DNA from 2 places in the Pollutimonas rozaliensis genome. Region 1 is predicted to be linked to the other one. Evidence: predicted binding sites of a transcription regulator. Region 1 holds the regulator's gene; the other holds the start of a gene.
What was found. Region 1 encodes FNR, which switches genes on or off when oxygen is low (the NO sensors DNR and NnrR bind a similar motif). Its sites were predicted from a motif close to TTGATNNNNATCAA; they were not measured.
Positions count from the first base shown of each region.

Region 1 (11,336 bases):
CGGGCGCGCTCGGTCAGATCGGTGGTGTACTTGGAGAGGGCCTCGCGGTTGGATTCACCTTCGGAATCCGATATCGACGCGCCGCCGCGCACGGCTTCGATGGCCGTTTCCAGCGCCTTTCGCTGCAAGCCCGATTCGCGCAGAAGCCGGCCAGTTTCGCCCTTGTCGTCGGACATTGCCAGCAAAAAGAGCTCGCTGGCAATGTAGGCGTCGCCCCGGTTGGAGGCTTCTTTGTCGGTGCGCGCCAGCGCCGCCTGCAGTTCGCGGCTGACCTGAATGTTGCCTTCGGCGCCCTGTACCTGGGGAAAGCCTTCTATCTGGGCATTCAGGGCCGGCCCCAGGCGATTTGCCGCCACGCCGGCACGCGCAAGAAGGCTGGCGGCGCCGCTGTCCGTGTCGGCCAGCAAAGCAGCCAGGACGTGGGCGGGTTCGATGTAAGGATTATCATGCTTCACAGCCAGGCTTTGCGCATCGGCAATGGCCTGCTGGAATTTCGTTGTCAATTTATCGAATCGCATAATATGGTTTTCACTGAAATGGGAGAGCATGTGCTCGAATAGTGAATATGTGCGGCCGAAACAGGCGATTTCAAGGGTATTTCAGCCCAACGGCTACACGCCCGCCATGCCGCCTTGCTGATACTATTGCACCTGGCAGGCCTTGCACCGGCCCGCCGCCCACCTATCGCCAGTATGGACAAATTCAAACAACTCGAAAGCTTTGTGGCCGTTGCCACACTGGGCAGTCTGTCGGCAGCCGCCCGCGCGGAAGGCATCGCCCCGGCCATGATGGGCCGGCGCATCAGCTCGCTTGAGGCGCGCCTGGGCATCAAGCTGCTGCTGCGCTCCACCCGCCGCCTGTCGCTGACCTCGGAAGGGAGCGAACTGTTCGAAGAGGCGCAGCGCATCCTGCGCGAGCTCAACGATGCGGAAACGCGCATTTCGCAAGGCAGCATCAAGCCCAGCGGACACCTGCGCATCAGCGCTCCGGCGGGATTCGGACGGCGCCATGTAGCTCCTCTGGTACCCGAATTCATCGCCGCTTATCCCGATGTCACCATTACTCTGGACTTGAGCGACCGTCTGGTCGATCTGATCGAGGAACGCTACGACTGCGCCATCCGTCTGGGCGAACTGGATGACTCCCAGATTGTCGGGCTGCGTCTGGCCGACAATAAACGAGTCATCGTCGCCGCCCCTTCCTACCTTCAGGAATACGGCCGGCCCAACACTCCCGACGACCTGGCGCAACACAATTGCCTGTCGTTCGGAAATCAGGGCAATCAAGCCCGGGGATGGCTATTGAAACAAGACGGGGAGCTGCGAGCCGTGCGCGTCAAGGGCAATATGGCCTGCAGCGACGGGTCGGTGCTGCATCAGTGGACTCTGGCCGGCATCGGCCTGGCCTGGCGCTCATTGTGGGAAGTCCAGGAAGACTTGGCCGAAGGCCGCCTGGTCAGTGTGCTGGATAGTTACGCGGCCCCGGCCAATGGCATTTTCGCCATGTTCCCCGAGCGCAAGCATCTGCCCCTGCGGGTGCGCCTGTTCATCGACATGCTCAAGGCCCGTTATGCCTCGCCCGACTACTGGAGCCCCGCTGGCGAAAAAACCACACTGGCGTCATAGCTGCTGGAATAAAACCCCGCTACCGTATACTTGATACATGCAGAAGAAAATTTCCGTTACACCCGAGTCGACACGCTGCTCCACATGCATGCTTAGTGAAATCTGCCTGCCACTGGGCATGCCGCGCAGCGAGGTCACCAAGCTGGACGAGCTGGTCAAAGAGCGCATCCGCATCCCCAAGGCAGGCGCGCTGTTCCGCCTTGGCGACAAGACCGAAGCGGTGTACGGCATCCGGTCGGGTTCGATCAAGACCCAGTTGGAAGACTCCTCCGGCCAGGTGCAGATCACCGGTTTTCTGCTGCCTGGCGAAATCCTGGGCATGGACGGATTGCTGGACAACACTCATGTATCGCACGCCATCGCGCTGGAAGACACCGAGGTCTGCGTCATACGCATAGACGAAATGGATCAGTTGTCGCAGCATCTGCCCATACTGCAGCAGCAATTCCGCCGTCTCATGAGCAAGGAAATCAGCCGTTCGCATCATTTGATCATGGCTTTGGGCGCCTTGCGGTCCGAACAACGGCTGGCCGCTTTTCTGGTCAACCTGTCGCAAAGGCTTGTCGTGCTGGGCTATTCGGCCAGTGAATTCATCTTGCGCATGAGCCGCGAGGAAATCGGCAATTACCTGGGCCTGACCCTGGAAACCGTCAGCCGCCTGTTTTCCCGTTTTGCGCGCGAGGGCCTGATCCGGGTCCAGCAACGCGAAGTTCACATCCTGGACATGCGCAATCTTCAGGCGCTGGCCGGCACCGACTGCGGCTGAATCCGCAACCGACTTGCATCGGCCGCCGGCCTCATTGTTCTATGGGGTCGCCGAATTCGTCAAACAAGCGGCCGCGGGGCGCCAGATGCAGGCTCAAGGCGCTGGACAAGGCCGCCATCAGCCAGAAAAGAAAAAAACCGCCCGCATACACTTGCTGCCGGCTGGCTTCCATATAGCCGAAAAAGGCGATATCCAGGGGATCGACCATGGCGAACACGGTTGCACTGGTGGCCGCGCCGACCAGGAACGAGGGCCATAAAATCCACATCAGTGAACGCCAACGCATAACAAGTCTCCTTTGTGCTTTTTTGATTGTCTAGGGCTTTTCGGACGGCGGCGGAGCCTGTACCTGCTTGCTTACCACCAGGCCGCGCTTGACGCCCCCATCGGTAATCGCCTGATCCCCGAAATTCTGCACGGCCAGCACGATGGTGATGATACAACCGACGATGGCCGCGGCCGGGCCGGCCATGAGTATCCAGGGCCAGGGTTCGCGCCACCACGGCTTGCCGCTTTCCGGTTCGGCCGCACTGCTGCGCTGCATGTCGGACATGGGATACCTCCTGAAATCATTTTGGCACAAAAAAACTGGAACGCTCGACCACGGTGGTTTCGCGTCCGTCGCCATACCTGCCTACCGTCGTGAGTTCGATATCGTACAGGCCCGGGCTTACCTTGCCTGCCGGAACCCGCAGCACGACAGGCACCAGCCGATTCGATGCCGGATCGACATTCAAGGTGGTCGCGCCATGATCGGCGGTCATGATGGATAGTTCAGGCAAGCCATTTGCGCTCAGGGTAAGACTGAGCGGCGATTCCGACGTATTGATGAACTGAAGGCGGTAAACGTTTTCCACCATGCCGCCGGCCACCTCGCGGCCCAGTACGCCCCGATCGCGAATGACATCCACGCGCAGAGTCGTGCGCGTGGCCAGCGACACGGCGAATCCGATGACGATCAGTCCCAATATCAAGGAATAAGCCAGAACCCGCGGACGCAACATGCGCTTGCGAACCTGGTTTTGCGTCAGGCCGTCGGTAATGGCCCGCCCGGACGTATAGCGGATAAGACCCTTGGCATAGTCCATTTTCTCCATGACCTGATCGCAGGCATCGACACAGGCGCCGCATCCTATGCACATGTACTGCAGGCCATCGCGGATATCGATGCCGGTGGGGCAAACTTGCACGCAAAGACTGCAATCGACGCAATCGCCCATGCCGGCTTCCTTATGGTCGATACGGCGCGAGCGCCCGCCCCTGGGTTCGCCGCGCGCGTGATCATAGGTGACGACGAAAGTGTCGTCATCGACCATCACGCTCTGGAAGCGCGCATAGGGGCACATGTACTTGCAGACAGCTTCCCGCATGAAGCCGGCGTTGCCCCAGGTCGCAAAGGCATAGAACACCATCCAGAACCACTGCCAGGGCCCGAGCGACCAGGTAAGCAGGCCCATGCCCAATTCGCGTATGGGCGCGAAATAGCCGATGAAGGTCGATCCCGTCCACCAGGCTATCAGTATCCAGATTATGTGCTTGGAGGCCTTCAGGCGGACCTTGCGCCATGTCCAGGGCTGCTCGTCCAGACGGATGCGGGCCAGCCTGTCGCCTTCGATGCGCCGCTCGACCCACATGAATATCTCGGTATAGACCGTCTGGGGGCAAGCGTATCCGCAGAACAGGCGCCCCGCCATCGCGGTGAACAGAAACAAGGCGAAAGCCGAAATGACCAGCAGGACGGCAAGGTAGATGACGTCCTGCGGCCACAGCACCATGCCGAAAATGTAGAACTTGCGCGCGGCCAGGTCGAACAGGACGGCCTGCCGGCCATTCCATTGCAGCCAGGGCAGGCCGTAGAAGATCAGTTGCGTGACGAACACCATGGCGATGCGCCAGCGCGCGAAGATACCCGACACCGAGCGCGGGTGTATCTTGCTGCGCACATCGGAAAGCGCCTTCTCGACCTGCGGAGAAACGCCACCCCCAACCTTCGATACACGCGGCGGTTGCCAGGCGGGCGCCGCCGCGGGCGCTTGCGTCGTGGGGTTGACAGGTGGTTCGCTGCTCATGTGTGGCCTTTATTTTGCTGCCGTGCTGATTCCCTGATTGGACAAGCCCCATACCCATGCGGCAAGCATGCGGATCTGGTCCTCGGTCAGGATGCCTTCCTGGGCCGGCATGCGGTTCTCGCGTCCGTTCAGGATGGTTTCCACGATAGAGGCCTCTGAACTGCCGTAAAGCCAGACGTTGTCGGTCAGGTTGGGCGCGCCCAACGCGGTGTTGCCCTTGCCTTCAACGCCGTGGCAGGCAACACAGAAAGTCTCGAAACCGCGCTTGCCCGGCACGACACGCAGCGGGTCGCTGGCCAGGCCGGACAGGGAACGCACATACTGGGCGATGTCGGCCGCCTCGGCCGGCTTGATCTGCGATTTCCAGGGCGGCATCATGCCATGCCGACCCTTGGTGATGGTTTGCAGTATCTGCTCCGGCGCGCCGCCATACAGCCAGTCGCCATCGGCCAGGTTGGGGAAATTGCCGCTGCCCCGGGCGTCGGAACCATGGCATTGCGCACAGTTGTTCAGGAACAGCCGCTGGCCGATCTCGCGCGCCTGATCATCGCGGGCGACCTCGGTGATCGGCATTTCCTTATACCGGGCGTATACCGGCCGGATCTGCTCGTTCAGGGCCTCTTGCTGAGCCTTGACCTGCTTGGCCGCCGTATAGCCCAGGCTGCCCTCGTAGCTGCCCAGGCCGGGATACAAAAACAGCATGCCCAGGGCGATGACGCAGAGTCCCACGTAGAACACCGTCCACCAGCGCGGGACGGGCGTGTTCAGTTCGGTCAGGTCGCCATCCCAGACGTGTCCCGTATCTTCGACCTGCGGAACGGTTTTCTTCAGCCAGGCTCGCTGGGTGAATAGCAGCCACAGACAGAAAATGATCCCGCCGATGGAGATGATGGCGATGAAGTAGCTCCAGAAGCCACTGACGAAATCACTCATTGGAGCCCCCTGCGTCTTTATCGGTCAAGCGTTCATCGGGCATGGCGAAAGGCAGAAGCGATGCTTCGCGGTTCGCGTCGGCCCGGCCGCGCGAGTAAGCCCACCATACGATGCCCAGAAAGGTCAGCATCGCAATGACGGTTGCAATTCCATTGACAATAGCCATCACAGCGCTCCTTCTGAAACCGCCTTGGCGGCCGCCTCTCGGCCGGCCACGCCCAGGCCTTGCAGATACGCCACTAGTGCGTCTTCTTCGGTCTTGCCCTTCAGTTGCTCGGGCGCCTTCTGGATCTGCTCGTCGGTATAGGGCACACCCACCTTGCGCAGCGCGCGCATGCGATCCTGGACATTCTCCTGGTCGATGCGGTTGCGCTGCAGCCATGGGTAGGCAGGCATATTGGATTCCTTCACGACGTCGCGCGGATTGCGCAAGTGCACGCGGTGCCAATCATCGGAATACCGCTGGCCGACCCGGGCCAGGTCGGGCCCGGTGCGCTTGGAGCCCCACAGGAAGGGATAGTCGTAGGTCGACTCGCCCGCCAGCGAATAAGGCCCGTAGCGCAGCACCTCGGAACTGAGCATGCGGATCTGCTGCGAATGGCAGCCCACGCAGCCCTCGCGTATGTAGACGTCCCGGCCGATAAGATTGAGCGGCTCGTAAGGCTGCACGCCAGCCGTCGGCACGGTTGTGGAGTGCTGGAAGAACAGCGGAACGATCTGCACCAGGCCGGCGAATGAAATCACCAATATGCTCAGGATGATGAGCAGGCCGACGTTGGTTTCAATCAGTTTGTGGGAAAAACCGGTAGTTTTCTTGCTCATGTCGGTTCTCCTTAAGCCGTGGCCGTGGCGGATGCCGGGCCAAGCAGCGCGGGATCAACAGGATCCGGACTACGCTTATACACAACGGGATTCGGCTTGGGCTGGCCCTTAACGGTGATCCAGGTGTTCCAGGCCATCAGGCACATGCCCGACAGGAAGCACAGGCCGCCCAGCAAGCGGATCACATAAAAGGGATAAGTGGCCTTGACCGCTTCGACGAAGCTGTAGGTCAGGGTGCCATCCACGCCGGTTGCCCGCCACATCAGGCCCTGCATGACGCCGGCGATCCACATGGAGCTGATGTACAGCACCACGCCCAAGGTGGCCAGCCAGAAGTGCAGCTCGACCATCTTCATGCTGGCCATGGAACTGCGTCCGTACAGGCGCGGAATCATGTAGTAGAAGGAGCCGAAAGTGATCATGGCAACCCAGCCCAGCGCGCCCGAATGCACGTGGCCCACCGTCCAGTCGGTGTAATGCGACAGCGCATTGACGGTACGGATGGACATCATCGAGCCCTCGAAGGTGGACATGCCGTAGAAGGACAGGGCCACGACCAGGAACTTCAGGATCGGGTCGGTGCGCAGCTTGTGCCAGGCGCCCGACAGGGTCATGATGCCGTTGATCATGCCGCCCCAGGAAGGCGCCAGCAGGATCAGTGACAGGGCCATCCCCAACGATTGGGTCCAGTCGGGCAAAGAGGTGTACAGCAAATGATGCGGACCCGCCCACATATAAGTGAAGGCCAGCGCCCAGAAGTGGACGATGGACAGGCGATAGGAATAGATGGGGCGTTCGGCCTGCTTGGGCACGAAGTAGTACATCATGCCCAGGAAGCTGGTGGTCAGGAAGAAGCCCACGGCGTTATGGCCGTACCACCACTGCACCATGGCATCCTGCACGCCGCCGTAGATGGAATACGATTTCCACCAAGAAACGGGCATTTCCAGGTTATTGAAAATATGCAGGACGGCGATGGTCAGGATGTAGGATCCAAAAAACCAGTTCGCCACATAGATGTGCCGGACACGGCGCTTGGCGATGGTGCCGAAGAACACCACCGCATAGGCGATCCAGACCAGGGCAATCAGAATATCCAGGGGCCACTCAAGCTCGGCGTACTCCTTGGTGCTGGTAAAGCCCATGGGCAGCGTGATGACCGCCCCCACCAAGACGGCCTGCCAACCCCAGAAGGTGAACGCGGCCAGTTTGTCGCTGAACAGGCGCGCCTGACAGGTGCGCTGCACCACGTAATAGGACGTGGCGAACAGCGCGCTGCCGCCGAAGGCGAAAATCACGCCGTTCGTGTGCAATGGGCGCAGACGGCCGTAGCTTAGCCACGGCGTGTTGAAATTGAGTTCTGGCCAGATGAGTTGCGCCGCGATCAGTACCCCGACCGCCATGCCGACCACTCCCCAGACTATGGTGGCAATCGTGAATTGCCTGACGACACCATAGTTGAAGGTTTCAGCCTGATTTCCGACAGTATCGGAAGTGCCCATGAGCTTCCCCTAAAACAAATAAAACAATACGAGACGCCAGCATGATGGCCCGGCAGGCCCAAGCCCTCTTTGATTTGCATCAAGATGGGTCCAGTCCTGCCGTTTCTGACGTTTTCGCGCCACACTTAATCGATAAAAAACATTCGGACCGCTGTGTCGCGATCCGGCTAGCTATCTTTTCCGGCCACCTGCTTCGTATCGGGATTATCGTCGTCCAGCAGGATGGATTGCGCCGCTTCGTTCGTGTCGTCGAACTGGCCGGCGAAAATGGCCCACCAGAAGGCCGCTCCGATGGCGATCACCAGCAGCAGCGAGATCGGAAGCAGCAGGAATAAAGAGGCCTCCATGGCTTAGGGCCTGTCCAGGCCAACCGTCCCCAGCCCCCTCGCCGCCGCACCCTCCCAGGCGGTGAGCGGCGGCCGGCGGGTCTGTTGCCGGAACAGGCGCCACGAATTTGCCGCAACCGCCAGCGAGGACAGCAGCATGCTGATGGCCGCCAGCCAAGGGGCCACCCATCCCGCCACGGCCAAGGGGACCATCAACAAATGCCAGGCCACGGAACCGTACAGGTTCTGCCTTGACACCACGCCAGCGGCCTGGATCAGGCGCAGCACATCGCCGTCCCCGCGATCGGGCGCGGCGGACAGGCTGGCATGGGCCGCCGCGACGGCGGTGGGAACGGACATCGCCATGGCGCAGGGGCAACTCATGACCAGCAAGGCCACCATGACGCCCACCGCATGCGCAGGCGCATACACATACCAAAATGCCCCGACGATAAAGGCCAGCGCTATTTGCACGGTCACGAACCAGAAGGCCAATTGATTGGCGCGAATGGAAACCGCGGCGCGGAACTGCTCGACAAGATGATGGGCCCCGCCCGCGGCGATGGACTGGCGCGCGCATAATTCAAGGTAGCGGGCCGTCAGCAGAAAAGCCACGAACATCGTGACGGAGTCGAAATAGACTTCGCCGTGGCCGACCCATGTGGCGTGGGCGCTGGGGATGAATGCCGCGACGATGCCCAGCGCAACCGGCACATCCATGCCGACCCGCCCGCGCAACAGCATGCGGACCGCCCCGCCCCAGACCGGCCAGGCGCAATACAGCATGACGGGCACCGTCAGCACCAAACTGATCCAGTTCATCATGAAAATGGCTTGGTCCAGCAGTTGCAGGTTGTCCGGCGCCATGCTTTCGGAACGCAGATAGCCCGGAAAGGCGAACATCATGACCTGCATCATGGCCAGCCACCCCAAGCCCAGGCGGGCGAGCATATGGCGGCGCTTTTGCCGATCATCGCCGGAAAGCCCGTTGGGGGTGGAAAAAATGGAAAAGGCGCGCATGGCCAGAGACTATACCAAAGGCGGGATTTACCGTATTGATATTAATCAAGTCCGCGCTTGCCCCCACAATGCGTGCGGCGCCCGAAGGCGCCGCAAAAGGCCCGCGCCCGCAACCGGCCAGGCCCCCGCGCGGGCCGGCTGCAGGCAAGGCGGCGGTCACGCCACCTTAAGGCCTTCCCCCGATGGGGTCTCGAATTGCGCTTCCTCCGTGGAGCCGGTCAGGGCGGTAGTCGAGGACTGGCCGCCTTCGATGGCTTGCGTGACCGCATCGAAGTAGCCCGTGCCGACTTCGCGCTGATGCTTCACGGCGGTGAATCCGATATCCGCGGCGGCGAACTCCTTTTGCTGCAACTCAACAAAAGCGCTCATCTGCCGGCGGGCATAGCCGTGGGCCAGCTCGAACATGCCGTAGTTGAGGGCGTGGAAGCCCGCCAGGGTGATGAACTGGAACTTGTAGCCCATGGCGCCCAGCTCGCGCTGGAACTTCGCCACCGTGGCGTCGTCCAGGTTCTTTTTCCAATTGAACGAGGGCGAGCAGTTATAAGCCAGCATCTTGCCTGGAAATTGGCGATGAATCGCTTCGGCGAATTTACGGGCGTAGTCCAGATTGGGAGTCGAGGTTTCGCACCACAGCAAATCGGCATAAGGCGCGTAGGCCAGGCCGCGCGCAATGCCCTGGTCAATACCGGCCCGCGTACGGAAAAAGCCCTCGGCGGTACGTTCGCCGGTAATGAAAGGACGGTCGTTATCGTCGATATCGCTGGTCAGCAGGTCGGCCGCATCGGCATCGGTGCGGGCCAGCAGCAGCGTGGGCACATTGAGCACATCGGCGGCCAGGCGGGCCGACACCAGCTTGGCGACGGCTTCGCGGGTGGGCACGAGCACCTTGCCGCCCATATGACCGCATTTCTTGACCGACGCCAGTTGATCTTCGAAGTGCACTCCGGCCGCGCCCGCTTCGATCATGGATTTCATCAATTCAAAAGCGTTCAGCACCCCGCCAAACCCCGCTTCGGCATCGGCCACGATGGGGGCGAAGTAATCCAGGTAATCGGGATCGCCGGGATTTTTACCTTCCATCCACTGGATCTGATCGCAGCGCGTCAGCGCATTATTGATGCGGCGCACGACTTGAGGAACCGAATTGGCGGGGTACAGGGATTGATCGGGGTACATTTCACCCGCGCCGTTGGCGTCGCCAGCCACCTGCCAGCCCGAAAGGTAGATGGCTTTGAGACCGGCCTTGACCTGCTGCATGGCCTGGTTGCCGGTCAGGGCGCCAAGCGAGTTGACGAAAGGCTCTGTATGCAACAGCCCCCACAGCTTTTCCGCGCCCCGGCGGGCCAGGGTATGCTCCACCGACACTGAACCGCGCAGCCTTACCACGTCTTCGGCGCCGTAGCCGCGCTTGATGCCTTGCCAGCGCGGATCTTCCGCCCAGGTCTTCTGCAGGCCGCGTATCTCGTTTTCTCGTGTGCTCATGATGCTTTCCTTGAAGTGAAAAAGAAGAAGAAAGAATGAAATCGATGAGAAAAGTCTACGCCCTTGCTGCGAGGCAAACCACACTTATGTCTTATATAAGACAAAAAATATTAATGTTTAAATACAATAGCTTATATTTTTTATTTCTTAATGCGAAACGTTATTTTCCCGTATGAAACATGAAATCATGCAGCGCAACATGAATTTTTCATAAGCTGGAATTCATTTTTCATAATGCGGGAATGCAGGTGGCCAAGAGTACAATAAGGGCAGTCCTTGAACTCGACGCCGCCTTTCCAGCATCGTCACGACCCTAGATCAGCCGCAATGCAAAATCCTTCCTTAGTCCAAGCGCCCCTGGGCCAGGACGTGTCCTACCCCAATTCCTATGATCCCGGCCTTCTGTTTCCCATCGACCGAGCCGCCAACCGGCGTTCGCTGGAAATTCCCGGCCCCTGGTACGGCGCCGATATCTGGAACGCCTATGAAGTCTCGTGGCTGAATCAAAAAGGCAAGCCCACGGCAGCCCTGGCTCGTTTCATCTTTCCGCAGGAAAGTCCCATGCTGGTCGAATCGAAGTCGTTCAAGCTTTACCTGAACTCCTTCAATGAAGAGCGTTTCGATAATGCCCAGGCCGTGCGCGATATCATGACACGCGACCTGAGCCAGGCCGCCGGCGCGCCGGTCCGGATCGCACTGAATGAACTTGGGCAGGCCGAGCGCTTAAGCTGCCAGGCCCTGGAAGGCGTGAACATCGATGGCGCCGACATTGAAATCACCGCCTACGAACC
Region 1 covers NZ_JAZHOB010000010.1:170,714-182,049, reverse strand. Annotated here, with positions in the region: gene clpB (ATP-dependent chaperone ClpB) at 1-518, opposite strand, end outside; gene V0R37_RS19090 (LysR family transcriptional regulator) at 693-1,625, shown strand; gene fnr (fumarate/nitrate reduction transcriptional regulator Fnr) at 1,663-2,391, shown strand; gene V0R37_RS19080 (hypothetical protein) at 2,423-2,677, opposite strand; gene V0R37_RS19075 (FixH family protein) at 2,708-2,935, opposite strand; gene ccoG (cytochrome c oxidase accessory protein CcoG) at 2,961-4,460, opposite strand; gene ccoP (cytochrome-c oxidase, cbb3-type subunit III) at 4,470-5,393, opposite strand; gene V0R37_RS19060 (cbb3-type cytochrome oxidase subunit 3) at 5,386-5,559, opposite strand; gene ccoO (cytochrome-c oxidase, cbb3-type subunit II) at 5,559-6,215, opposite strand; gene ccoN (cytochrome-c oxidase, cbb3-type subunit I) at 6,227-7,717, opposite strand; gene ccoS (cbb3-type cytochrome oxidase assembly protein CcoS) at 7,885-8,064, opposite strand; gene V0R37_RS19040 (P-type ATPase actuator domain-containing protein) at 8,068-9,063, opposite strand; gene aceA (isocitrate lyase) at 9,220-10,545, opposite strand; gene queF (NADPH-dependent 7-cyano-7-deazaguanine reductase QueF) at 10,873-11,336, shown strand, end outside.

Region 2 (11,336 bases), on a different contig from region 1:
CCTTCCCGCGCGAACAGCACGGAGACCGCCCTCCCTATCCCCGAATCCCCGCCGGTGATGATCGCGGAGAGTCCTTCCAGCTTGCCGCTGCCCTTGTATGCGGGCGCCTGGAACTGCGGAGCGAGTATCAGGTCCTTCTCGTTGCCGGGTTTTTCAAGATGCTGGGCGGGCAGCGGAGGTTCGGGGTGCTCCCGCGCGCCCGTCTGGACGGCGCCGCCGCCCTGGCTCGCCCCTCCTTTGCCGGATTGCCCGGCGTCCTTTTGTTCCTGTTCTCGCTGTATGGCGCGCTGCTGTTCCACTGTCTGCTCGGCGCCGCGCTCATTGCTGTCCTGGTTCTGGCCCATGAAGTCGCTCCTCGATCTGGATGTTCACCTTGGTGATGCCAGCAAATCGCAGGCCCGGTCGCGATGCGGCGTGCGCCGTCCTTGGCGGCGGCGCTGGCGCAATCGGCATCCAGGCGCGACAATTGCTGTAGCCAAGCCGGCCGATGCTCGGCCCTGTTCGCGCCATCGCGGGAGTTTCAATGAAATATGTTGATTACTATCAGATTCTGGGGATTGAGCGCAACGCCACCCAGGCCGACATAAAGAAGGCCTATCGCAAGCTGGCCCATCAGCATCATCCCGATGTATCCAAGGAAGCGGGGGCCGAAGACAAGTTCAAGCAGGTGGCCGAAGCCTATGCCACGTTGAAAGATCCTGAAAAGCGCGCCGCCTACGATGCGCTGGGCGCCCGGCCCCAAGGCGAAGACTTCGTGCCGCCGCGCGAATGGCGGGACTATTTCCACGAGGCGCCGCAAGACTTCGACGATGTGGACCTGGCGGATCTCCTTGCGGCGTTCGCGGCGGCGCAGGCCGGCGGACGGCAAGGCCAGGCACGGCGGCCCTTGCATGGGCAGGACTTCGAGATGGTGTTGCCGGTAAGTCTTGAGCAGATTTATAGCGGCGCGGAAACCGACATCAGTGTCGCGGTGCCGGATTACGACGCACAAGGCCTGCTGCACCGCGTGCCCCGGACGTACAGGGTCCGCATACCGAAAGGCGCCGCCGACGGCCAGCGCCTGCGCCTCCCGGGCAAAGGCGGTAGCGGGCTGCATGGCGGCAAGCCGGGCGATCTTTACCTGGTCATGCAAATCAGTCCGCACACGCTTTACCGCTTGGACAAGCGCGATCTGCATCTGGATCTTCCGCTCAGTCCCTGGGAAGCCGTGCTGGGAGGAAAGGTCCAGGTCCCTACGCTGGGAGGGCCGGTGGAAATGACCATACCGCCGGGAACGGTGGCCGATCGCAAACTGCGCCTGGCCAAAAGAGGCATGCCAGACGCCAGCGGGGCACAAGGCGACCTGTACGTTACCGTGCGTATCGACGTACCCCGCACGCCCACCGAACAGGAGCGCGAACTGTTCAGCCAGCTTGCCTCCGTCTCGCGTTACGACCCTCGCGCGCAACTGAATTCAGGGAAGCAGCCATGACTATTCGAACTGTAGAAGCCGTATGGTTGAACACATCCGATATCTGCTCGCTGGAACACATCATGGAGGTATCGGGGCTTGCCCGCGACGACATCCTGAACTTGATCGAAACAGGCATCCTGACGCCGTCCAACGATGATCCGCACAACTATTTTTTTCACACCGAGTGCATCGTCGTGGCGCGTACGGCCCGCCGGCTGCGCGACGACTTCGAACTGGATGAGCAGGGCCTGGCGATAGCGATGAGGCTGCTTGGGCGCATCAAGGATCTGGAGAGCGAACTGGCCAGCTTGCGCAGCCGCGTACGGCCTTTTACCCGGCAGCCTTAACGCCGGATTTCCAGTGCGCAAGCGATTTGCCCGCTACACTTGTGCTCTCACTTCTTACCGAGGCATCGTCATGGCACAAAACCATTCCTCAAGCGTCCGCCGTTTTTTTGTGGGCGCCCTGATTGCGGCCGCCGCTGTGGGCACCGTATCGATACCGGTGGTTGCAGAGGCGCAAGCACCCGCCTAGCTCATGAGCCAGGTTCCGGGATACTACCGCATGGCGCTGGGCGGAATTGAGGTCACCGCGCTGTACGACGGACACGTTTCATTGAATCCCGGGATTCTGAAAGGCGCAAGCCAGGAAACCATCCAAGACTTGCTGGCCCGCATGTTCGTCCCGCTTTCTTCGGATGGCGTCCAGACCGCGGTAAATGGCTTTCTGATCAATACCGGGAAAAACCTTATTCTGGTCGATGCCGGCGCCGCCAAGTGTTTCGGACCCACGCTGGGCGCCATCACCGGCAATATCCGCGCCGCGGGATACGAGGCCGACCAGATCGATACGGTATTGCTGACCCATTTGCATGGCGACCATGCCTGTGGCTTGAGCGCCGACGGCAAGGCGGCCTTTCCCAATGCCACGGTATATGTGGCGCAGGAAGAGGCCGCCTTTTGGCTGAATCCGGATGTGGCGGCGAAAGCGCCGGCCGATGCGCAACCTTTCTTCAAGATGGCCCAGGCATCGGTCGCGCCTTATGTTGCAACGGGCAAGCTGAAGAAATTCAAGGCCGGAAATACCGTCATGCCCGGCGTCGTATCGGTGCCGCTGCACGGCCATACGCCGGGACATGGCGGATATCTGTTCGGGTCGGAGCAACAAAAACTGCTGATCTGGGGCGATGTGATCCATAGCCACGCCGTGCAATTTTCGCACCCCGAAGTGTCCATCGAATTCGATGTCGATCAGCCGCAAGCCGTTGCGAGCCGCAAGAAGGTGCTTGAGCAGGCCAGCGGCGAAAAGCTATGGATTGCCGGCGCCCACCTGCCCTTTCCCGGGCTGGGCCACGTCCGGCGCGATGCCGCGGGCTATGCGTGGGTGCCCGCCGAATATTCCCCCTTGCCTGAGGCGGCAAAATGACGGGACTCAGGCCACCGTCTGCGGCAGCGGGATGAATTCGGCATTGTCCTGGGTGGGCAGCGCAATGCGGCCGGCGGTCCAGTCGGCCTTGGCCTGCTCTATGCGATCCTTGCGCGAGGACACGAAATTCCACCAGATATGGCGGGGGCCCAAGGGCTCGCCGCCCAGCAGCATAATCCGGGTGGCTTCCAGGGCGGTAAGGTACGGCGCTCCGCCCGCCGCGAAGACCGCCATCTGTCCCGAACGGTATTGGACGCCGTCGATGTCGACACGGCCTTGCGCCACGTAGGCGGCGCGCTCGGCGTATCCGGAAGGCAGCTCCAGCCTTGCGCCAGGCTTCAATTCCGCATGCAGGTAGAACAGCGGCGAATGCACTTTGGCCGGGCTTTGTACGCCGTAGGCGCTGCCCGCGATGATGCGGCCGCTTACGCCCGCTTCGTTGAAGGCAGGCAGCGCGTCGGCGGCATAGTGGTCGAAGGCCGGGTCGTCCTCTTCGTTGTCTTCAGGCAAGGCAACCCAGGCCTGGATGCCGTCGATGCGGCCGCCGCCCTGGCGCATGCCGTCGAAACGTTCGGAATGGCTGATTCCCGACCCTGCCGTCATCCAGTTCAATGCCCCGGGCAGGATGTCCTGCTGGACGCCCAGGCTGTCGCGATGGGTCATCTGCCCTTCGAACAGATAGGTAACCGTGGACAGTCCGATATGCGGATGCGGGCGGACATCTATCTGCTCGGAAACGGGAGCGGGCAGGTCGTGCGGGCCCATGCGGTCGAAGAAAATGAATGGCCCCACCATCCGGCGCTGGCGGTAGGGCAGGACGCGCCCCACCTCGAAGCCTCCGCCGATATCATGGACGCGTGTGTCGATAACCTGGTCGAGCATCGTGTTAACCTCATTCAAACATTATTGAAGGCCAGCCGCTTGGGCAAAAAACCCCGCCGTCTTGACCTGTATCAAGACGCCTGCCCCGATTTGGCGTTTAAATGAAGCATAGGGCATTGCCGCTTTCACGACAACAATGCCGATTATTTGTCCCACTCGTTTTTATCGGAGATCTTTCCCATGTTAGTTAAAGCCACTTTCGCCGCCCTGCTTTCGATCATGGCTGTGCCCGCCATGGCTGCCGCGCAGTGCGAAGCCACCATAGAAAGCAACGACGCCATGCAATTCAATACCAAGGAAATGACGGTCGACAAGAGCTGCAAGGAGTTCACCGTGCACCTGAAGCACGTCGGCCAGTTGCCCAAGGCCGCCATGGGCCATAATTGGGTGCTGACCAAAGAGGCCGACAAACAAGGCGTCGCGACGGACGGCATGGCCGCGGGCCTGGACAAGGATTACGTAAAAGCCGGCGATACCCGTGTCATCGCTCATACCAAAGTCATAGGCGGCGGCGAATCGACGTCGGTCACGTTCGACCCAGCCAAACTGGCGGCTGGCGAAAACTATGCCTTCTTTTGCTCTTTCCCCGGGCATTGGGCCATCATGACCGGCACGCTGAAACTGGCCGGCTGATTGTTTTTGCTTGCTCTTCCCGCCCGCCGGACGAGGCAGGCGGGAATCTAGGGTTGCTTTACCGTGATTTCAATGCTTTGGTAATAAGCCGCTAGATTCTCTATGTCGGCATCCGAAAGGCCGGCCGCCATCATCGACATCACTTCGTTCTTCCTGGCCCCCGACTTGAAGTCGCGCAAGGCCTTGGCCAGATAGATTTCACTCTGCCCGGCAAGGTTGGGCGCGTCCGGCACGGTTGCCATGCCGGACGCGCCGTGGCACACCGCGCACTGCATCGCCTTGGCGCGCCCCGCCGCCAGGTCCGCGGCCATGGACGGGCTTGCCGCCAGCAAGGCCGCCAAGATCCCAGCCATGCGCATCAAGCCAGGCTTACTTGCCCTCATATGAAATCCGGTAAATGGCCCCGGCATAATCGTCCGACACCAGCAGCGAACCGTCGGGCAGCACCGCAACATCGACCGGACGGCCCAGATATTCGTTATTCGCGGTCAGCCAGCCATCGGCGAATACCTCGGTCTTGTCCGCCGTACCGTCCTCCTTCAGGCTGGTGAACATCACACGCGCGCCTATCGGCGTGGTCCTGTTCCATGAACCATGCTGGGCCGAGAAAATGCCGCCCCGGTACTTTTCGGGGAACATCTGAGCGTTATAGAAGGTCATGCCCAGATCGGCGGCATGCGCGTCCATCTCGACCTGCGGAAAGACGACATTCGCCGGTTCCGGATCGTCCTTGTACTCCATCGTTCTGGTATGTCCGCCGCCATATATCGGGAAGCCGAAATCCTGCCCGACCTCGGTGGCGCGGTTCAGCTCTCCGGGAGGAATGTCGTCGCCCATGCCGTCGACCTGGTTGTCGGTGAACCACAGGGTCTTGTCTTTTGGATTGAAATCCAGGCCCACCGAGTTACGCACGCCATGCGCGAAGACCTCGCGGTTCTTGCCATCGGCATCCATGCGGATGATGCCCATCATGCCCACTTTGTTATAGAGCTCGAGCTTTTCCTTGGGCGGCACATTGAACGGATTGCCCATGGTGATGTACAGCTTCTTGTCCGGACCGATGCGGCAAGTCCGTGCGCCATGATTGAAGCTTTCATCGGCCACCGGAATCAGCTTGCCCTGGGGTACGACCACGCCGGCCGCCACATCAGGCCCTTCGTAGAAGAACTCCGCGGCGGGAAACGCCAGCACGCGATTATGCTCGACGCTGTACAGGATGCCGTCGGGCGAAAAGCACAGGCCGTTCGGCACTTTAAGCGAAACCGAAGGGGCAAAGCGCTTGACATCGTCCGCAACCCGGCGCTTGGTCCGGTCGGTCACCGACCAGATACTGGTCTTGCGCGTTCCGACGAAGACCACGCCGGTGGACGGACCGACAGCCATGTGCCGTGCGTCGGGTACGATGGCATACAGGGCGATCTTGAAGCCCTCGGGCAGCTTTATATTCTTCAGGTTGTTCTTGATCGAGTCGGGGCCGGGCCCTGTTTGCGGCACTGGCTGGACATCCAGCGATGCGCCCGTGGTGTTCATGTTCATCAACTTCTGGACATTATCCTGAGCCAGAGCGCCGCCTGTTGCAAGGCCGAGTGCAAGACCGGCAGCGATCGCTGATAATCGTTTTCCGATGTTCATGTTTGTCTCTCCCGTATTATCGAGGTTATGGTGCCATGCTCTCCGGCAAGCGATTCGATGCTACTCCCAATCGCTTTTTTTGAACTCGGTTATTCGGCCGGCGCGAGCGCCCCGCGCGTTTATTTTGCAAGCAAAGTTAACCGGCGCCACGGCTTATAATTCCGCCATGGCGATATCGACGGGCGCCATGGAACCTAGCAGTGGAATCCCATGAAAAAAACCGATCTGGAAAAGAACAAAGCGTTGAAAATCGTCGAAAAGATGAAAAAAGGAAGCACACCCGCCCGCTATTCCGCCGCCTCCGGCGCCGCGCCGCTGGATCGCCGCGAACAACGCAAGCTGGATCAGGCTAAAGGCCTGGTGTCCTTCCCCTTGAAGCTCAAGGAAGAAATCGTCCAGGAAATCCGCAAGCGCGCACAGGAACAGAGCGTGGATATCAACGAAGTAGTCGGCAGCCTGCTTGAAGCCGCCCTGGCTTCCCCGCAAGCAAGCACGGCCAATAAATAGAAACAGGGCCGAATCGTTACTATTTTTCGCTTCCTGTCCAATTAAGTAACAGCCTGGGCGGACGTCCGCCATCGCCCAAGGCGCCGTGCATCGGCGCCACAGTCTTGTTCAGTACTTGCATTTGTCATGCCGCCGTCATGCGGCATTGCTGTAATGCCTTTCATTGCTCATTTAGTATCGGTATCGGAGTCGATGGAAGAACACACTACAAGCCGCCTGTATCGGGCCATATGGATTTCAGACCTGCACCTGGGCACAGCCGGATGTCAGGCCGAACCGCTGCTGGACTTCCTGAAGCAGCACGAATCCCAGACGCTGTACCTGGTCGGGGACATCATAGACGGCTGGCAACTGAAGAAAAAATGGCTATGGCCGCAGTCGCATAACGACGTCATACAGAAAATCCTGCGCAAAGCCCGCAAGGGTACGCGCGTCGTATTCATACCGGGCAACCACGACTCGTTCGCGCGTCAGTACGCCGGCGAGCATTTCGGCGGCATCGAGGTGCAGCACGAGGCGGAACACACCACGCTGGATGGCAAATGCCTGCTGATAACCCATGGCGACCTGTTCGACGGCGTCATCCAGTATGCACCCTGGCTGGCCTATCTGGGAGATCGGCTGTATTGCATGGCGCTTACCTGGAACGTCTGGTTCAACCGGGCCCGCGCCCGCATGGGTCTGGGCTACTGGTCCCTGTCGCAATACTTGAAGCACAAGGTGAAGGACGCCGTTTCGTTCATTACCGCCTTCGAAGAAGCATTGGTCAAGGAGGCCAGGCGCCGAGGTTTCGACGGCGTCGTATGCGGGCACATTCATAAAGCACAGATCCGCGAAGTGGACGGCCTGCTTTATTGCAACGACGGCGATTGGGTCGAAAGCCGGACCGCCTTGGTCGAGCACCTGGACGGCCGCCTTGAAATCATTACCTGGATACCCGAAGCCACGGCAAAAGCCGGAACGTTCAAGCCGGCAGCCGCCGCCTCGCATTCCGTCGACACAGGAGCATCGCAATCTTGAAGATTCTTATCGTTACCGACGCCTGGGAACCCCAGGTCAACGGAGTGGTGCGCACACTTACGCAGACGCGCCTGGAACTGACCCGCATGGGCCACGAAGTCGATTTGCTGACGCCGCTGGAATTCCGCACCCTGCCCTGCCCCACCTACCCGGAAATCCGGCTGTCGCTTTTCCCCCGCCGCAAAGTCGCCGCCCGATTGGATGCCTTCCGTCCCGATGCGCTGCACATCGCCACCGAAGGACCGCTGGGCCTGGCGGCGCGCGCCTATGCACGGCGCCACGGCCTGCCTTTCACCACGGCCTATCACACCCGTTTTCCGGAATACGTCCATGCCCGTACGCGCATTCCCTTACCGTTGACCTACCGCTTCCTGCGCTGGTTTCACGGCCCGGCCCGCGCCGTCATGGTTCCCACTCCGACCGTCAAGCGCGACCTGATTGCTTTCGGTTTCCCGGAATCGCAAGTCGTGCTTTGGTCGCGCGGCGTCGATCTGGAAATATTTCAGCCAGGCCCTCCATTGCCCCATGTCCAGAAGCCGCCGATCTTCCTGTGCGTGGGCAGGGTTGCGGTCGAGAAGAACCTGGAGGCTTTCCTGCGCCTGGACCTGCCCGGCACCAAGTGGGTTGCCGGAGACGGACCGATGTTGGAGACGCTGAAGCAGCGCTACCCCGATGCGCATTTTACGGGCGTCCTGGATCAGGAAGGCCTGGCCAGCCTGTACAACGCCGCGGACGTGTTCGTGTTCCCCAGCCGGTCCGATACGTTCGGGCTGGTGCTTTTGGAAGCAATGGCTTGCGGCTGTCCGGTGGCGGCCTTTCCCGTCACCGGGCCCATCGATGTCCTGGGCGACTCCAGGGCTGGCGTTATGGACGAGGATTTGCGCGCCGCCTGCCTGAAAGCCATGGACATTCCGCGCAGCGAGGCGCGCGCGCATGCGGAAAAATACTCATGGCGCGCATGCACGGAAACATTCCTGTCCTACCTGCATCCAGTGGAAGGAGGCGGCCAGCGAACCGCCGCGGAGGCGGACGACGGCAATGCGCTGGCGCGCGAGCCGCAGGTCTAGTTTCCCGACTGTTTGCTTGATAAGGCCGACACGCCGTCGGGCTGGGCAAGATCAGCCAGAATAGGACAATCCGGCCGGTTGTCGCCTTGGCAGCAATCGGCCAGATGCTCCAGTTGGTCGCGTATCGACTGGAGTTTTTCGATATCGCTGTTCAGCTCGGCGATATGCTGGCGGGCCAGCTTTTTGACATCGGAGCTCTTGCGCGTGCTGTCTTTCCAGAGGCCGACCAATGTCTTGATGCGCTCCAGCGAAAAGCCCAGGTCGCGCGACCGCTTTATGAAACGCAGGGTTTGCACGTCTTTGTCGGCATATTGCCGGTAGCCCGAGTCGCTGCGATACGCGGCGTCCACCAGCCCTATGCTTTCGTAGTAGCGGATCATCTTGGCCGAAACACCGGACGCGCTGGCCGCCTGGCCGATAGTCATCATGTTCACTCCTGCCGTTGCGGGTTTGCCGCCATGACCTTGGCCATGGCTTGTGCACCGCGCTGCGCGGGCGGCCTGAATCCGCGCAGCCGCAAGGCGTTGCCCAGCACGAACACACTGGAAAGCGCCATGGCGCCGGCCGCGAATACCGGTGAAAGCAGTGTTCCATTAAGCGGGTACAGCATGCCGGCCGCGACCGGAATGAGCGCCGTGTTATAGGCGAAGGCCCAGAACAGGTTCTGGCGTATGTTGGCAATCGTCGTTTTCGACAAGGCGATGGCATTGGGAATGCCGCCCATGTCGCCCGACATCAGCACGATGTCGGCAGCCTCGATGGCGATGTCGGTTCCCGTTCCGATGGCCATGCCGACGTCGGCTTCCGCCAGGGCGGGCGCATCGTTGATGCCGTCGCCCACGTAGGCCAGCAGGCCATGCTCCTGCTTGAGCCGCTTGACCGCCTGGACCTTGCCTTCGGGCAGCACCTCTGCAATGACCTCGTCGATGCCCAGCTTGCGGGCAATGGCTTCGCCCGTGCGGCGATTGTCGCCGGTAATCATGGCCACCTTCAGGCCCAGATCATGCAGCGCCCGGATAGCGGCCTCCGTGCTCTCCTTGATGGGATCGGATACCGCGATCATGGCGGCCAGCCGGCCGTCGATAGCCGCATACAAAGGTGTCTTGCCTTCGTCGGCAAGGCGGTCGGCTTCTTTGGCGAAGAGGTTCACGTCCAGGCCCAGTTTTTGCATATAGCGATCGGCGCCGACCTGCACCGGCCGGCCCGCGACCTGCGCGCGCACGCCATAGCCGGTAACGGACTCGAAGACATCCAGCGGGTCCAGGGCCAGTCCTTCGGCCTGCGCCGCCTGGACGATGGCACGCGCAATGGGATGTTCGGACTTGGCCTCGACGGCGGCCACGGCTGCCAGCACGCCGGCCCGCTGGAAGCCGTCGGCCAGGATGAGGTCGGTCAGCTCGGGCCTGCCCTTGGTCAGCGTGCCGGTCTTGTCCACAGCCACGACCCGGACCTCCTTGAGCGTTTGCAGGGCCTCTCCCTTGCGGAACAGGACACCCATCTGCGCCGCCCTGCCCGTGCCCACCATGATGGACGTGGGCGTGGCCAGCCCCATGGCGCAAGGGCAGGCAATGATCAGGACGGCCACCGCGTTGACCAGCGCAAAGGTCAGCGCGGGCGACGGGCCAAAGATCAGCCAGACAATGAAGGTCAGTGCGGCAGCCGCCATGACGGCGGGTACGAACCACATCGTTATCCGGTCCACCAAGGCCTGGATAGGCAGTTTCGATGCCTGCGCCTGCTCGACCATGCGTATGATCTGCGCCAGCACGGTGTTGCCGCCGACCTGGGTCGCGCGCAGCATCAAGGCGCCGTTCTGATTGACCGTGCCGCCCGTCAGCGCCGACCCCACGCCCTTTTCCACAGGCAGGGGTTCGCCGCTGATCATGGACTCATCCACGAAACTGCCGCCCTCGACGACTTCGCCATCGACCGGTATGCGTTCGCCGGGGCGCAGTTCCAAAAGGTCGCCGACCGCGACCTGTTCGATGGGCACTTCCACGATCAGGCCATCGCGCGATACCCGCGCTGTTTTCGCCTGCAGGCTAACCAGGCGCTGAATGGCTTCGGACGTGCGGCCCTTGGCCCTGGCTTCCAGGTAGCGGCCCAGCAGGATCAGGGCGACGATGACCGCGGCCGCCTCGTAGTAGACGTTGACCGTGCCCGCCGGCAGCAAGCCGGAAAAGAAGGTGGCAACTACGGAAAACGCATAGGCTGCGCCGGCGCCCATCGCCACCAGCGCGTTCATGTCGGGCGCCCGCCGCAACAAGGCCGGAATTCCTATTGTGAAGAAGCGTCGGCCGGGAAAGAACAGCGCAAGAGACGTCAGGACGAATTGCACATTCCAGTTGGCCTGCCGGCCTATGGTCTGTTCGATGAAATGATGGAAGGCGGGCAGCAGATGCGAGCCCATCTCCAGGATGAATACCGGCAGGGCCAGCGCAACGGCGATCAGCACATCGCGCTTGAGCCGGGCCTGCTCGGCGGCCTGCCGCGCGGAAAGCTCATCGGCGCCGTTCTGCTCATCTCCGACGATGGTGGCTTCGTACCCGGCTTTCTGCACCGCCTTCAGCAGATCGTATGCGGGTATGCCCTCTTGAACCATGACCTGTGCGCGTTCGGTTGCCAGATTGACGCTGGCCTGCGTGACGCCGGGCACGGCTTGCAGCGCGCGTTCCACGCGCCCGACGCAGGACGCGCAGCTCATGCCGCTTACGGAT
Region 2 covers NZ_JAZHOB010000003.1:404,617-415,952, reverse strand. Annotated here, with positions in the region: gene V0R37_RS07900 (SDR family oxidoreductase) at 1-344, opposite strand, end outside; gene V0R37_RS07895 (DnaJ C-terminal domain-containing protein) at 524-1,471, shown strand; gene V0R37_RS07890 (chaperone modulator CbpM) at 1,468-1,800, shown strand; gene V0R37_RS07885 (MBL fold metallo-hydrolase) at 1,991-2,878, shown strand; gene V0R37_RS07880 (pirin family protein) at 2,885-3,760, opposite strand; gene azu (azurin) at 3,941-4,393, shown strand; gene V0R37_RS07870 (c-type cytochrome) at 4,441-4,776, opposite strand; gene V0R37_RS07865 (PQQ-dependent sugar dehydrogenase) at 4,763-6,025, opposite strand; gene V0R37_RS07860 (hypothetical protein) at 6,236-6,532, shown strand; gene V0R37_RS07855 (UDP-2,3-diacylglucosamine diphosphatase) at 6,686-7,552, shown strand; gene V0R37_RS07850 (glycosyltransferase family 4 protein) at 7,549-8,619, shown strand; gene cueR (Cu(I)-responsive transcriptional regulator) at 8,616-9,044, opposite strand; gene V0R37_RS07840 (heavy metal translocating P-type ATPase) at 9,050-11,336, opposite strand, start outside.
Region 2: the regulator FNR is predicted to act here: its motif matches at 3,822-3,835, upstream of azu (azurin).